Regions from separate parts of the Sphingobacterium sp. InxBP1 genome, predicted to be linked through region 3. Evidence: riboswitches for the same ligand, from Rfam matches in the RefSeq annotation. Region 3 holds a riboswitch; each other region holds the start of a gene.

Region 1 (4,430 bases), on a different contig from region 3:
CAAGGTAAATATGACGACACGAGCCTGAGAGAATGGGCAGAACGTTGTACTTCCTGGCAAACCCAAGGCAAAGATGTATTCGTCTACTTTGACAATGATCAAAATGCATACGCGACAGTCAACGCGGCAAGCTTGGCTGCAATGACGAAAAGCAGCTTTCCAAAAAGCTGAGCGGTGGGTAATTTTAATTTTGCTCTCTTACCTTTAATTTGAGGTGGAGTGTATGTTTACCCGCTTCGAGTGAGATTACTCGTCTATCCTCACAATCAATAGGTGGATAGAATGTCGCTGATGCATTTGCTGGGATTTTGACTTCGTACCGCACAAAACCATTACTAGACTTCCAATGGGAAGAAATCTGGCCATAAGGTGAATCATAGCTGATCGATGATTCCGCTAAACCTTCAGGGAAAATGGGCTTCAAAAGAATATGCTTAAAGCCGGGGTGCGCAGTATCCGGCAGTATGCCCCCTATCGATTTATAGAACCAGCCGCCAATTTCACCAAACATCATGTGGTTATCTGAAATGTCGCGTGTGGCTTTGAGATCCCAGTTCTCAAGCAAGGTCGTTGCCCCATTGACGATCCACCACCCCCAAGATGGATAGGTATCCTGAACCGCGACTTTATACGCTGTGTCACCGAAGCCATTGTCCTTTAGCGCCGTTAATAGTGCTTTTGATCCAAGCACGCCCACATCCAGATGATAACCTGTTTCCACTACCTTTTTATTCAGATTTGCAGCAACGGAATATTTCATTTCCTCGGGTACTACTCCCCAGTATAAGGGGACACTCAGTTCGGTTTGTGTGCCATTGCTGTAGATGCCTTTTGAGACATCCAGAAACTTGGCGTTGATGGCATTTTTGATTTTATTGCTCAACGCCTCGTATTTCAACTGATCCGCTGTTTTTCTGAACAATTTAGCTGCGCTGGCTAATATAGTTGCATCCGCGTAAAAATAAACCGAGGAAGTGAGCTCCAGATTTGATACGGACTTAACAGGCACCCAGTCTCCCCTACCAAAGGTGGTCAGGCCATTGGGGCTGATGCTGTCCACATAATCCACATACCTCTTGATATTCTCATAACAGGACGCCAGCAAACTGGGGTCACCATAAAATAGATAGGTTTGCCAAGGGATGATGGCTATCGTGCTGGTCCAATCCAATCCATTTGCAGTTCCATATCCCCATCCTCCCGTCGGAATAATATCGGGCAACACGCCGTTGGGCTGCTGTTCGTCCCGATGATCGGCCATCCATTTTTCATAAACCGTAATGGCGTCGAAATTGTACAGTGCTGTTTCAATGGCCAGATGCCCATCTCCTGTCCAGCCGTTCTTTTCACGTTGGGGACAGTCTGTCGGATACCCCATCAAATTGGACAAGTAAGCATTATTTGTTGCTGCCCACAGACGGTTGATCAATGGAGAAGATGTTTTCAGATGTCCGACAGGGCTTACATCGCTGTGCATAAAATAGGCAGTAATGGATGAGCTATCCAATACAATTGGCTGGCTGCTGTTGATCTCAACATAACGGAATCCCTTATATCCAAATTTTGCCATAAATTCGTCTTTCTCACGGCCGCTGAGTGTCAACAAATCTGTTTGAAAAGGCTCCAGTTCTTTGTTGCCCCTGTAGTAAACATCAATATTGGATTGATCCACATGGCCATCTTCAAGAAGACGTTCCCCATGTTTCATACGCACAACCGTTCCCGCTGGCCCGCCAACTTTTATTCGCGTCACGCCAGCCATATTTTGCCCAAAGTCGAATACATACGTATTAGCATTTATTTTTTTGACTGCTTTTGGCACATAGGATTTGACCAGACGGATGGGAACGAGCAGCTGGGATACTAGCTGCGAAGATGGCGGCTTCCGATACCGGACAGCTTCCCATTTGGAATCATCAAATTCGGACCGATCCCAGCCCGGCATTTCAAGACGCGCATCATAGTGTTCACCAGTATAAATATTATTATAACGAATAGGTCCCGCAGATGTCTTCCAGCTCTTGTCAGAAATGATTGTCTCCTCTGACCCGTCCTGATAGACGATACGAAGATCCAGGCGAAATGCTGGCCGGTCTCGCCAAGGTGCCTGATCAAAGTTCCAAACTGCTAAAGGCTGATGGTTATACCAGCCATTTCCCAATATAACTCCAATGGCATTTTTACCTTGCCGAAGCTGCGCCGTCACATCTTCCACAACATACAACGTCCGTCTATCGTAGCGCGTAAACATAGGGTCAAGACGATGATCACCGACCCTTCTGCCATTGATCGACAGTTCATAAAGACCAGCGGCAGCGATATAAATCCGGGCGGATTTGATCGGTTTGTCCGCACCGAATGCTCGTCTAAAATAAGGAGCTGACCGTTCATGCCTATCGTGCTGGTCACTGATCCATTTTCCTTTCCAGCGGTCCGCCTGCATCATTCCCGTCTCAAAGGAAGCAATTGTAGAGGTGCAGGCTTTCCCGTACTTATCCCAAACACGTACTTTCCAAAAATATTTCGTCTGCGGTTTCAATACATTACCTGCATATTGTACAAGCATGGCTGCACTTTTCTGTATCCCGCTATTCCAGACATCCGCTTTATCTTTTAAGAGTGCAAGAGAATCGCCATCGACCATAACCTGATAGGCTGTTTGTAAAGCGCCCTGCCGGTTGTCATCCAGTTGCCAGCTTAATCTGGGAGCCGCTTGATCCACCCCTAAAGGGTTTTGAAGATGTTCACAGGTTAAACGAATAGGTAGACATTGTTGCATTTGCCACCCGCTTACGACAGTAGCTGTACATAGCATGAGTATCGATAATATCTTCCGCATTTTGGTCTATTAAATTGTTTTAGCTATTCTATTAACTAAAGTATCAATTATTTTTTAAGATAGCGAACTATGCTGCACTGTCCTGCTTATTTCAAAAAATTAATAGATATCATTGTTTTATTCATTCAAATTATATTATCTTAGCATCAGCTTTAGGGGTGTCTGCATATGCAGGCTGAGATTTTACCCTTAGAACCTGATCCAGATCATACTGGCGTAGGGAAAAGTGCGATGTCTACAGGATACCTAGTGTATCTTTTTGTGGCCATTCCTAAAGTGGTATTAAAATAATAATTAGGAATGGAACTTACGATCAATCATCAAACCCGTTTTTTCGACCCCGCCCCCCACTCTTTGGAAGAGCTTTTACAGGCAGAACTAGCAGACAAAACACAAGGTGTCGCAGTCGCTGTCAATAACCGTGTTGTACCACAGCATATTTGGGCCTCTACACCGCTGAAGGCCAACGACCAAATCCTTCTGATCACCGCGACACAAGGTGGGTAAACTATTTCAAAAGAAAGTCTTTCACACAGCACTAATTTCCTTACCATGACATCACAAAACATCACACAGACACCCTTTCCGAATTCCAAAAAAGTTTTTGTTCCCGGAACACTTTACCCCATCCAGGTAGCAATGCGTCAGATCCAGCTCAGCTCGACAAAGCTGAGCAACGGCCAGGAGGAGTTCAATCCGCCCGTTACCGTCTACGATACATCTGGACCTTATACCGATGAGAATACCGCCATAGACATACGCAAGGGGCTTCCTCGTCTTCGTGAACAATGGATATTGGACCGAAATGATGTCGTCCAGCTGGATGGAATCAGTTCGGAATACGGAAGAAAACGGCTTGCCGACAAGTCTCTTGACAGCTTGCGCTTCGCCTACAGTCATAAACCGAAAGTCGCCGACAAAGGCAAAAATGTGACCCAGCTGCACTATGCGAAAAAAGGCATTATCACGCCAGAGATGGAATATGTGGCCATTCGTGAAAATCAGCGTATAGACCAGCTCGCCAACTGTACCCCCGGAATGGATCAGCAGCATCAGGGCGAGAATTTTGGTGCCAGAACTGCTGGAAAATACATTACTCCCGAATTTGTGCGTGAGGAAATTGCGGCGGGAAGAGCCATTATTCCCAATAACATCAACCATCCCGAAAGCGAGCCAATGATCATCGGCCGCAATTTTTTGGTAAAAATTAATGCCAACATCGGTAACAGTGCCGTAAGTTCGAGCATTGAAGAGGAGGTTGAAAAAGCAGTATGGGCCTGCCGTTGGGGTGCTGATACGATTATGGACCTGTCGACCGGTAAAAATATACACGAAACACGTGAATGGATTATCCGCAATTCGCCTGTTCCAATCGGAACAGTTCCGATCTATCAAGCACTTGAAAAAGTAAAAGGTGTGGCCGAAGATCTGACCTGGGAGATATTTCGGGATACATTGATTGAGCAGGCAGAACAGGGCGTTTCGTATTTTACAATCCATGCTGGGGTACTGCTGCGCTATATTCATCTGACAGCCAACCGCGTGACCGGCATCGTTTCCCGAGGAGGGTCCATTATGGCCAAATGGTGTC
Region 2 (4,430 bases), on a different contig from region 3:
ACTTGATAATGAAGTAATTCAGGGCTTTTCATAACCCGACCGGTGGCAGTGAAGATCCGGCTAAGCCAGTACGAGATGAACAGTTAATTTAAGAAAACATGAAAACAGCTTTGACACTATTTATATTAACGATGATTACGATGACAAGCATTGCCCAACAGCTGAAACCGATTTCCTACCAAGACGGAGCACAGAAGCTCAACGGACTGATGACATCCACCCCAGCTAAGAATGGACCTGGCGTGTTAATTTTGCCTGCCTGGAAAGGAATTGATAATGAAGCAAAGCAAGCAGCTCTACAGCTAGAGAAAGAAGGTTACGTCGCCTTTATAGCAGACATTTACGGTGAAGGAAATGTGCCGGCCGATAATACTGCCGCTTCGAAGATTGCTGGCCAATATAAGGCCGACTATAAAGCCTATCAACGTCGCATTGCCGCAGCATTGGAACAGCTTAAAAAAGCTGGCGCTGCACCCACCAAGATTGCTGTCATCGGCTATTGTTTTGGCGGAACAGGTGCACTGGAAACAGCACGGGGGGGACTTCCGGTGGCCGCAGTTGTCAGTATCCATGGCAGCTTATCCAAAGCAGCTGACCGTACCAATACGCCAATTGCCCCTAAAGTACTTATCCAACACCCCGCGGCAGACAAGAGCGTATCGAAAGAAGATTATGAGGGGTTAGTCAAGGAACTAAACGACGGCCATGCAGATTGGCAGATTATTACGTATGCTAACTCTGGGCATACGTTTACCAATCCCGAATCTCCCGAATATAACCCGATAATGGCCAAACGTGCCTGGGACCATATGCTGTTATTTTTAAAAGAAGTATTGGACAAATAGAAACCGTCAGACAACTGCATACTGCATCTCAATGGCTCATCGTCCAATTGTTACATCATCTTATCACCGCTGGTACTATTAGGGTATGCGGCCACAGCAATACCAATGGCGATAAGATGACTGCGGACAGTCAGATCCCTCCGAGACAATATAACAGTAAAAGAAAAACCAAACACATAAGACAGGAATACTAGGACAATACAAGTGCGGAAACAATTTATAATCGGGTTTTATTCGTGGCAAAACGAAAATTAATCAGTCAGCGCCATCCTCTACTCTATACAATCGCTGTCTGGGTAAGAAGAATACAAAGAAAAGCCATCTGGCTGTTGGACAATAAGCGATATGCACAGGCAAAAACAGCAGAGTTGCTTCGGTTCAGGGTAAAGAAGCACCAGTCGGTTTTATTGAAGAAGCTTGGAGAGAACAATATGCAGCTTCAGATCAATAAAGTAACCAACCTCAAGATTGCGGCACAGCAGATCACTGGGATTTTAATCCGGCCAGGTGAGACGTTCTCGTTCTGTAAACTCGTAGGACTGCCGACACAAAAGAAAGGGTATCTTCCGGGGATGGAACTCTCTTTTGGAGAGGCTAGGGCGGGCATAGGGGGTGGCATATGCCAGATATCCAATCTTATCCACTGGCTCGTGATCCACAGCCCGCTAACCGTCGCTGAACGCTATCACCATTCCTTCGATCCTTTTCCAGACGATGGCCGAGTTCTGCCTTTTGGTAGTGGCGCGACCATATTCTACAATTATCGCGACTATCAATTCACCAACCATACGGACCATACCTTCCAGATTAACCTGTGGTTTACCGAAAAATGTCTGGAAGGTGAGCTTAGGATTGATCAGGAACTGGATTTTGCCTACCATGTGTTTGAGCGCGCGCACCAATTTCTGAAGATCGGCAACGACTTCTACCGTAAAAATGAGATCTGGCGCGAAAAGCTGTTAAAATTCGAGGGCGGTAAGATAATCGAGACAGCGTGCATAATGAAGAATTTTGCACGGGTTGCTTATACTCCCCCTTACTATATTGTGCCTGATCCCAAAAACGAAAAAGGCACTACTGAATAGACAGCCTTTCTGTTTCTCCTTTTTTTTGATTAAGTTTGATGTGGCTTTGGGGGTATTCTGTACAGAATTGAGATAGTCCCTTTGAACCTGATACGGTTTACACCGACGTAGGGAAAAGCATCCGCTTGACATATACGATAGGATGGACAAGTCCGACTGTCCCGATTCTTCCTGACAAAGCCACAACAAGACATAAAAGAACTGAAGGCATGGAAGAAACTATTATTCAACTATTAAAAAGAGTCAAGCAGCAAAGGCCCCTAGTGCACAATATTACCAACATGGTGGTTATGAACAATACGGCCAATGCCTTACTTGCACTTGGCGCATCACCGGTCATGGTTCATAGCCCATCTGAAGTGCAGGAAGTTGTGGATCTGGCTCAGGCGCTCGTTTTAAACATCGGTACAATAAGTGAGCAGACTGCCGAGGCTATGCTTATTGCCGCCGAACATGCAAACAATAATGGGAAGCCCTGGGTGCTGGACCCGGTAGGTGCCGGTATCTCCGCTTTCCGAAACGACCTACTGGCTAACCTACTGGAACTTCGGCCAACTATAATCCGGGGAAATGCATCAGAGATCATGAGTTTATATAACGTCCAGCAGGCGACCACAAAAGGCGTGGACAGCACTGCTGACAGCGCTGCTGCGGTTGATTCAGGCAAAGGTCTGCAACAGCAAACCGGTTCCGTTATCTGTATCTCGGGAAAGGTTGACTATATCCTTTCGGATCAGCGTTTGGCCGAAGTACGTAATGGCCACGCCATGATGACCCAGGTAACAGGCTTGGGCTGTAGCGCCACCGCCCTCATTGGTGCATTTATCGGCGTCACGGGGCAAGTATTTGACGCAGCAGTAGCGGGAGTTTCCATTTTGAGCCTTGCCGGAGAACTGGCAGCCGGAAGATCCGCAGGTCCGGGCTCCCTGCAGGTAAACCTTTACGACGAACTATACCGCCTGGATGAGGACACCCTAAAGACACATCTTCAGATTACCTGCCATGGCGTTTAGCCCACAGTTTCCTTACCCTCTGTATCTGGTTATCTCGGAGGAGGATTGCTACCCACAGCCCTGGCTACAGGTTGCGGAAGAAGCAATAATTGGCGGCGTAGATATTGTGCAGCTACGTGAAAAAAAAGCAGTCTATTCCGATTTTCTGGAAAAAGCCCATAAGCTTATACGTCTCACCGACCATTATGGAATTCCGTTAATTATCAATGATGCCATAGATATTGCTGCCGACGTTGGTGCATGGGGCGTACATGTTGGACAAAAAGACCTGCCGCCCCTGGCTATACGGGAAAAATTCGGCAACAGCATACACATAGGCTGGTCGATGGATGCCCTTGCTCAGCTGGAAAGTGAACAGTTAAATGCCGCTGACCATCTGGGGGTAAGTCCGATATTTTCCACTCCGACGAAAACAGACACTATTGGCGAATGGGGCATCTCAGGCTTGCGGCAGTTACGCATGCGTACGAAAAAGCCCCTGATAGCCATCGGCAACATGAATCTCGCAACGGCCGGTGCCGCCTGGGACGCAGGTGCCAATGCCATAGCAGTCGTTTCCGCGATCTGCCGGAGCCAAGATCCCAGAGAAAGCAGTGCACAATTAAAACACTTACTTCGATGACAACAATAACAACATATAGCGTGCCTACTGTACTGAGTATTGCCGGATTTGACGGCAGCGGAGGTGCAGGCATACAGGCAGACACGAAAGCCATATCAGCACTAGGCTGTTACGCGATGAATGTTCTGACCGCGTTACCTGTTCAAAATACGCAGGGCGTACGAAATATTTATGAAATACCAACTCAAGCGGTACGTGAACAGCTTGATGCGATATTTGAGGACATATATCCGGATGCCATCAAAATTGGCATGGTTCACAGCACCGAACTCGTTGAACTGATCAGTTCTTACTTAAGAGATTACACCGGCGACATTGTATTTGACCCTGTCATGGTCTCCACAAGTGGCCATAAACTGATACAGGACGACACTATACAGGCCTGCGTAGACCTGCTATTTCCACTGACAAGGATCATCACCCCCAACTTGGACGAAGTCAGCGTGCTCATCGGTAAGCAAGTTGATAGTGTACCCGAAATGGAAAAGGCCGGCGATCAACTTTTGAAGAAGGGCTGTCGGGCGGTACTCATTAAAGGCGGCCATTTGCAGACGGCTCAACTTACTTCCCTCCTGTTTCAGCAGGACAAAACGGCCCTCGTGTTTAGATCAGAGAAAATAGAAACCAAAAACACCCATGGATCGGGCTGTACGTTATCCTCCGCCATCGCAAGTCAACTTGCTCTTCATCTGCCACTAGACCGGGCTGTCACAGCCGCATTGGATTATGTTCATGAAGCGATCAGATCCAGCAAAGATCTGATGATCGGCAAAGGAAATGGGCCGCTCAATCATTTCCATCACCCACAACAATTAATTTGCCATGAAATGGACTGACAATGCCTGGGAAGCTATCACTCCCATTT
Region 3 (4,430 bases):
ACACTCCAGAGCAAAAAGATGGTTCAGTAAAGATTGATAAAGCAGTAAAAATTGCCGAACAATTTGAAGTATCGAAACAGTTTTGGTCATACTTGGTTGATAAAGGCATCATTCCCCAGCCTGAAAATTTTATCCGGAGCATTCCCCATATGAGTGCTGTATTTGGTGAAAAAGATGTCAAGTTTCTGAAAACAAGATGGGAAACGCTGACGACCCAAAATTTATTTAAAGGAATGGAATATACCGAGGATCCTGAGACCCTGAAATCATGGATTCCTTTGATGATGGAGGGAAGATCAGCGGATGAAAAGATGGCTGCTACCCGAATGGATTTAGGAACGGACGTAAATTTTGGTTCGCTCACGCGTGATCTGATTGCCAACCTTGCAAAAAAAGATAATATCTCGATTTCTTTGAGTCATGAGGTGGTGGATATCGAACGCGAGGACGACGGCCGCTGGGAAGTCGAGGTGAAGGATCTAAAAACAGGTGTGAAGAGGGAGATAAAAGCGAAGTTTGTGTTTATCGGTGCCGGTGGACATTCTTTGTTGCTGCTCGAAAAATCTGGCATCCCCGAAGCGAAAGGTTATGGCGGATTCCCAGTTGGTGGTCAGTGGTTGCGATGCACCAACCAGGAGATTATTAATGCGCACCACGCTAAAGTATACGGTAAAGCATCGGTAGGCGCGCCGCCAATGTCAGTACCACATTTGGATACCCGCTATATTGACGGCAAACAAGCCTTACTCTTTGGCCCTTATGCTGGTTTTTCAACCAAATTTTTAAAACAGGGATCTTATTTTGATTTGCCGGCATCCATTAAACTTTCCAATATACGGCCAATGTTATCTGCAGGACTCGATAATTTGCCTTTGACCAAATATTTGATTACGGAGGTGATGAAATCACCCAAAGATAAACTGGAATCTCTCAAACAATTTATGCCTACCGCCAAATTGGAGGATTGGGTCATTGAGAAAGCCGGACAACGCGTTCAGGTAATTAAAAAAGATAAGAAGAAAGGGGGCATTCTGGAATTTGGTACTGAAGTGGTATCGAGTGCAGATGGTTCTATCGCGGCATTATTAGGAGCTTCTCCGGGCGCCTCTACTTCGGTAGCTATCATGATCAGCCTGTTGAAGAAGTGTTTTCCAGACCGGGCAAAATCCGATGAGTATCGTAAAAAACTGCGCGAAATGATTCCTTCACATGGGAAATCTTTAAACGACGACGCTGAACTTTGTCGGGAAACCCGAATTCGTACACATAAAGCCTTGAAATTAATTGATATTGCTTAATTAATTCGCTTTAACAGATATACTTATGGGGTGCTTAAAATGATGAATCATTTTGGGCTGAGATTATACCCAATAAAAGCGATTGTAGTCCCTGTATAATCGCTTTTATATACCTGATCCAGATAATGCTGGCGTAGGGATCTAATTTCAAGAAAACAGCTGGTTTTCTCTCCTAAGTGTTTTATTAGAGTAATTTAGAAGATAAACACTTTTTAATGACCGAGTATTCCTTTTTCGAATCCTTTACTGAGCAAATACAACAGGCTACAGCCGCAGAATGGTTAGCCGTGATCTTCGGTATTTTACAGGTCTGGTTTTCCCGATTGAATAAATCCATCCACTATATTTTTGGCCTAATCGGAATCATAATTTCTGTTTATGTTTTATTTCATGCAAAGCTATACGCTGAAATATTACTCCATCTTTATTATCTGATCATGAGCATTTATGGGTGGTTTTATTGGAGATATGGCAGTGCAACAGTCGTACCAATAAGCCGGTGTGCGAAAAGCGACTGGTGGATCGTCGGATTTATCTGCATCGGCGGGTTTCTGGCGTTTTACTTTGGACTCGTGCATCTGACAGACTCCGATGTGCCCTTGTGGGATTCAATTGTGTCCTGCACAGCTTGGGCAGGCATGTGGCTACTGGCGAAGCGTAAACTGGAAAATTGGCTTTTATTGAATCTGAGCAACCTTGTAGCGATTCCCCTATTGTTGCATAAAGGATTGTTCCTTTATGCGGGGCTAACGCTGTTTTTGTTTGTAATGGCTTTTGGTGGTTATTTTAATTGGAGGAAGATACTAAATGACGAAAAAATATATGCAACTTAGCCCTGAAGATATCGCTTGCTTAATGGATTGTCAGCGAAAGGCTATTCTGCAAAAGACTTTATCTGACGAACAACTAGCCTTGATCTACCGTAACAGATGGTTTAAGATGTGGGTGCCCACATCCTTGGGCGGGCTGGGGCTTCACTTAAGCCAAGGGCTTTCGTTATTGGAGGAATTGGCATATTGGGATGGAGGACTGGCTTGGACGGTGACCTTGTGTGCGGGCGCAAATCTATTTGTCGGATATATTGATCCTGCTGTAGCCACCGATCTTTTTGTATCTGACAAGGTCTGCTTGGGAGGAAGTGGACAGATCGCAGGGATTGCTTCTCGGGAAGGATCTGCATATCGGCTAAAAGGACATTGGAAGTATGCCACTGGCGCACCACACCTGACTCATTTTACTTTAAATGCCTTTGTTTACGATCAGGGAAAGCCCCTGCTAGACAACGCGGGAAACCCGATTTCCCAATCTTTCTTTGTGTCGAGGGATCATGTTCTCGTCCATTATGACTGGGATACATTTGGACTGGAGGCGACGGCATCCCATTCTTTTTCGCTAGATGATGTGTTGGTCCCCGAAAATCATTCTTTTCAGATAGATGGCTCAAAAAGTACACATGTCGATCTGCTCTATCAGTATCCTTTTATACCATTTGCTGAATTAACCTTGCTGGCTAACTTTATGGGCATGTATCGTAGGTTTCTTGACCTCATGGATAAATTATTTGTCTTAAGATCAAACGAAGGGAAATGGCAAAGTCCTGAAAGCAAAGCGGCTTTTCGCGTATTGGACCGAATACAACAGGATTACAGTCAAAGAAAAATCAGCCTACTTGACTTAGCAGCTGATTCTTGGGAAAATCTGGTCAACGGAAAGGATAATAGCCCGTGGTATGACCGCATAGCCGATGAAAGCAGAAACTTTGTGGATACTATGTTAGCCAATGTCATTAAGTTATATCCGCACAGCGGAATTGCAGGAGCAGCTACCGACAGCGAAATTAATATTGTATTTCGGAACATTTTTACGGCATCCCAACACAGATTGTTGCAGAGAAATCTGTCATAAAAAAAGACGATCATTAGATCGTCTTTTTTTGACAAGTGTCCCCGACGAGATTCGAACTCATATCGTCAGAACCGGAATCTGAAATTCTATCCATTGAACTACGGGGACGTGTCGCAAAGATATACTATTTTCTACATCTTACAAATAATCTTTGGCATAAATTTTATCTTTTTTAGCGGAATCGGCAGCCGGGTTTTTATGTTCCATTTCGCCGTTTTGAAATGATGTGTCTATATTGTTACCGACAATTAAGCTAATCGCTTGTTCCTGAGTTTTGTGCAGGACTAAGACCTCGGATGATACTGTGTAATGACCGAATGCAGGTAGTCCCGATCAATATGGGTGTATATTTCGGTAGTCGTGATACTCTCGTGTCCTAACATGTCCTGTACAGCGCGTAGGTCAGCTCCGCCTTCTACCAAATGAGAGGCAAAGCTGTGCCGAAAGGTATGTGGGCTAATTGTTTTTTGTAGTCCTATTTTCTGCGCGAGATCTTTAATGATCAAAAAGATCATGACTCTTGACAGGGCCGAACCTCTTCTATTGAGGAAAACGATATCTTCGTTGCCACTTTTGATGGTGATATGCGGCCTGATCGTGTCTAGGTAAAGTTTCAAATGTTTGATGGCTTGCTGTCCGATCGGGATGAGGCGTTCTTTGCTGCCCTTCCCTTCTACCTTAACAAATTCGACATCGAGAAAAAGGTTCGATATTTTAAGATTGATCAATTCGGATACCCGAAGTCCGCAACCATACAAGACTTCAAGGATTGTCCGATTGCGCTCTCCTTCAACTGTGGATAAATCTATCGCCGCAATCAGCTGATCTATTTCATGAATGCTAAGTACGCTGGGTAGTTTTCTGGATAACCGGGGGGCTTGCACGAGCTCTGTCGGATTGTTTTCCAGATTGTGTTCAATGATGAGAAAGCTGAAAAATGTTTTTAATCCTGATATCAATCGTGACTGTGTATAAGGCGAAATGTTGAATTCCTGTAACCAATGTAGAAAGTCTTGAATATCCTTACGCACAACTTGATGAAGAGGAAGGTGGTTACCCTCACAGTAGATCTGAAATTTGGAAACGTCATTTAGGTAGGCATCTATTGAGTTGATGCTCAGACCTCGTTCGAACTTCAAAAATTGCTCGAATTCTTTTTTAATAACATTCCAATTGTCGACTTCCATTTGCAACAAAATTACAATTAACTGTCCTTCTTTTCGAAGA

Evidence for each region. Region 3 has a riboswitch for thiamine pyrophosphate ahead of pnuC (nicotinamide riboside transporter PnuC). Riboswitches for the same ligand answer to the same signal wherever they lie in the genome.
Region 1: it holds a riboswitch for thiamine pyrophosphate, as region 3 does, so the genes downstream of both, thiS (sulfur carrier protein ThiS) here and pnuC (nicotinamide riboside transporter PnuC) in region 3, are expected to answer to the same signal.
Region 2: it holds a riboswitch for thiamine pyrophosphate, as region 3 does, so the genes downstream of both, thiM (hydroxyethylthiazole kinase) here and pnuC (nicotinamide riboside transporter PnuC) in region 3, are expected to answer to the same signal.

The regions. Positions count from the first base shown of each region.
Region 1 covers NZ_JAINDX010000043.1:881-5,310, forward strand. The annotation lists gene K7A41_RS09535 (DUF72 domain-containing protein) at 1-171, shown strand, start outside; gene K7A41_RS09540 (alpha-L-rhamnosidase) at 185-2,839, opposite strand; TPP riboswitch at 2,984-3,079, shown strand; gene thiS (sulfur carrier protein ThiS) at 3,140-3,346, shown strand; gene thiC (phosphomethylpyrimidine synthase ThiC) at 3,392-4,430, shown strand, end outside.
Region 2 covers NZ_JAINDX010000049.1:703,287-707,716, reverse strand. The annotation lists gene K7A41_RS22825 (dienelactone hydrolase family protein) at 99-845, shown strand; gene K7A41_RS22820 (VanW family protein) at 1,082-1,930, shown strand; TPP riboswitch at 1,969-2,061, shown strand; gene thiM (hydroxyethylthiazole kinase) at 2,140-2,943, shown strand; gene thiE (thiamine phosphate synthase) at 2,933-3,565, shown strand; gene thiD (bifunctional hydroxymethylpyrimidine kinase/phosphomethylpyrimidine kinase) at 3,562-4,401, shown strand; gene tenA (thiaminase II) at 4,388-4,430, shown strand, end outside.
Region 3 covers NZ_JAINDX010000042.1:259,608-264,037, reverse strand. The annotation lists gene K7A41_RS08815 (malate:quinone oxidoreductase) at 1-1,298, shown strand, start outside; TPP riboswitch at 1,315-1,457, shown strand; gene pnuC (nicotinamide riboside transporter PnuC) at 1,514-2,131, shown strand; gene K7A41_RS08805 (acyl-CoA dehydrogenase) at 2,121-3,203, shown strand; tRNA gene K7A41_RS08800 (tRNA-Arg) at 3,240-3,311, opposite strand; gene xerD (site-specific tyrosine recombinase XerD) at 3,488-4,390, opposite strand.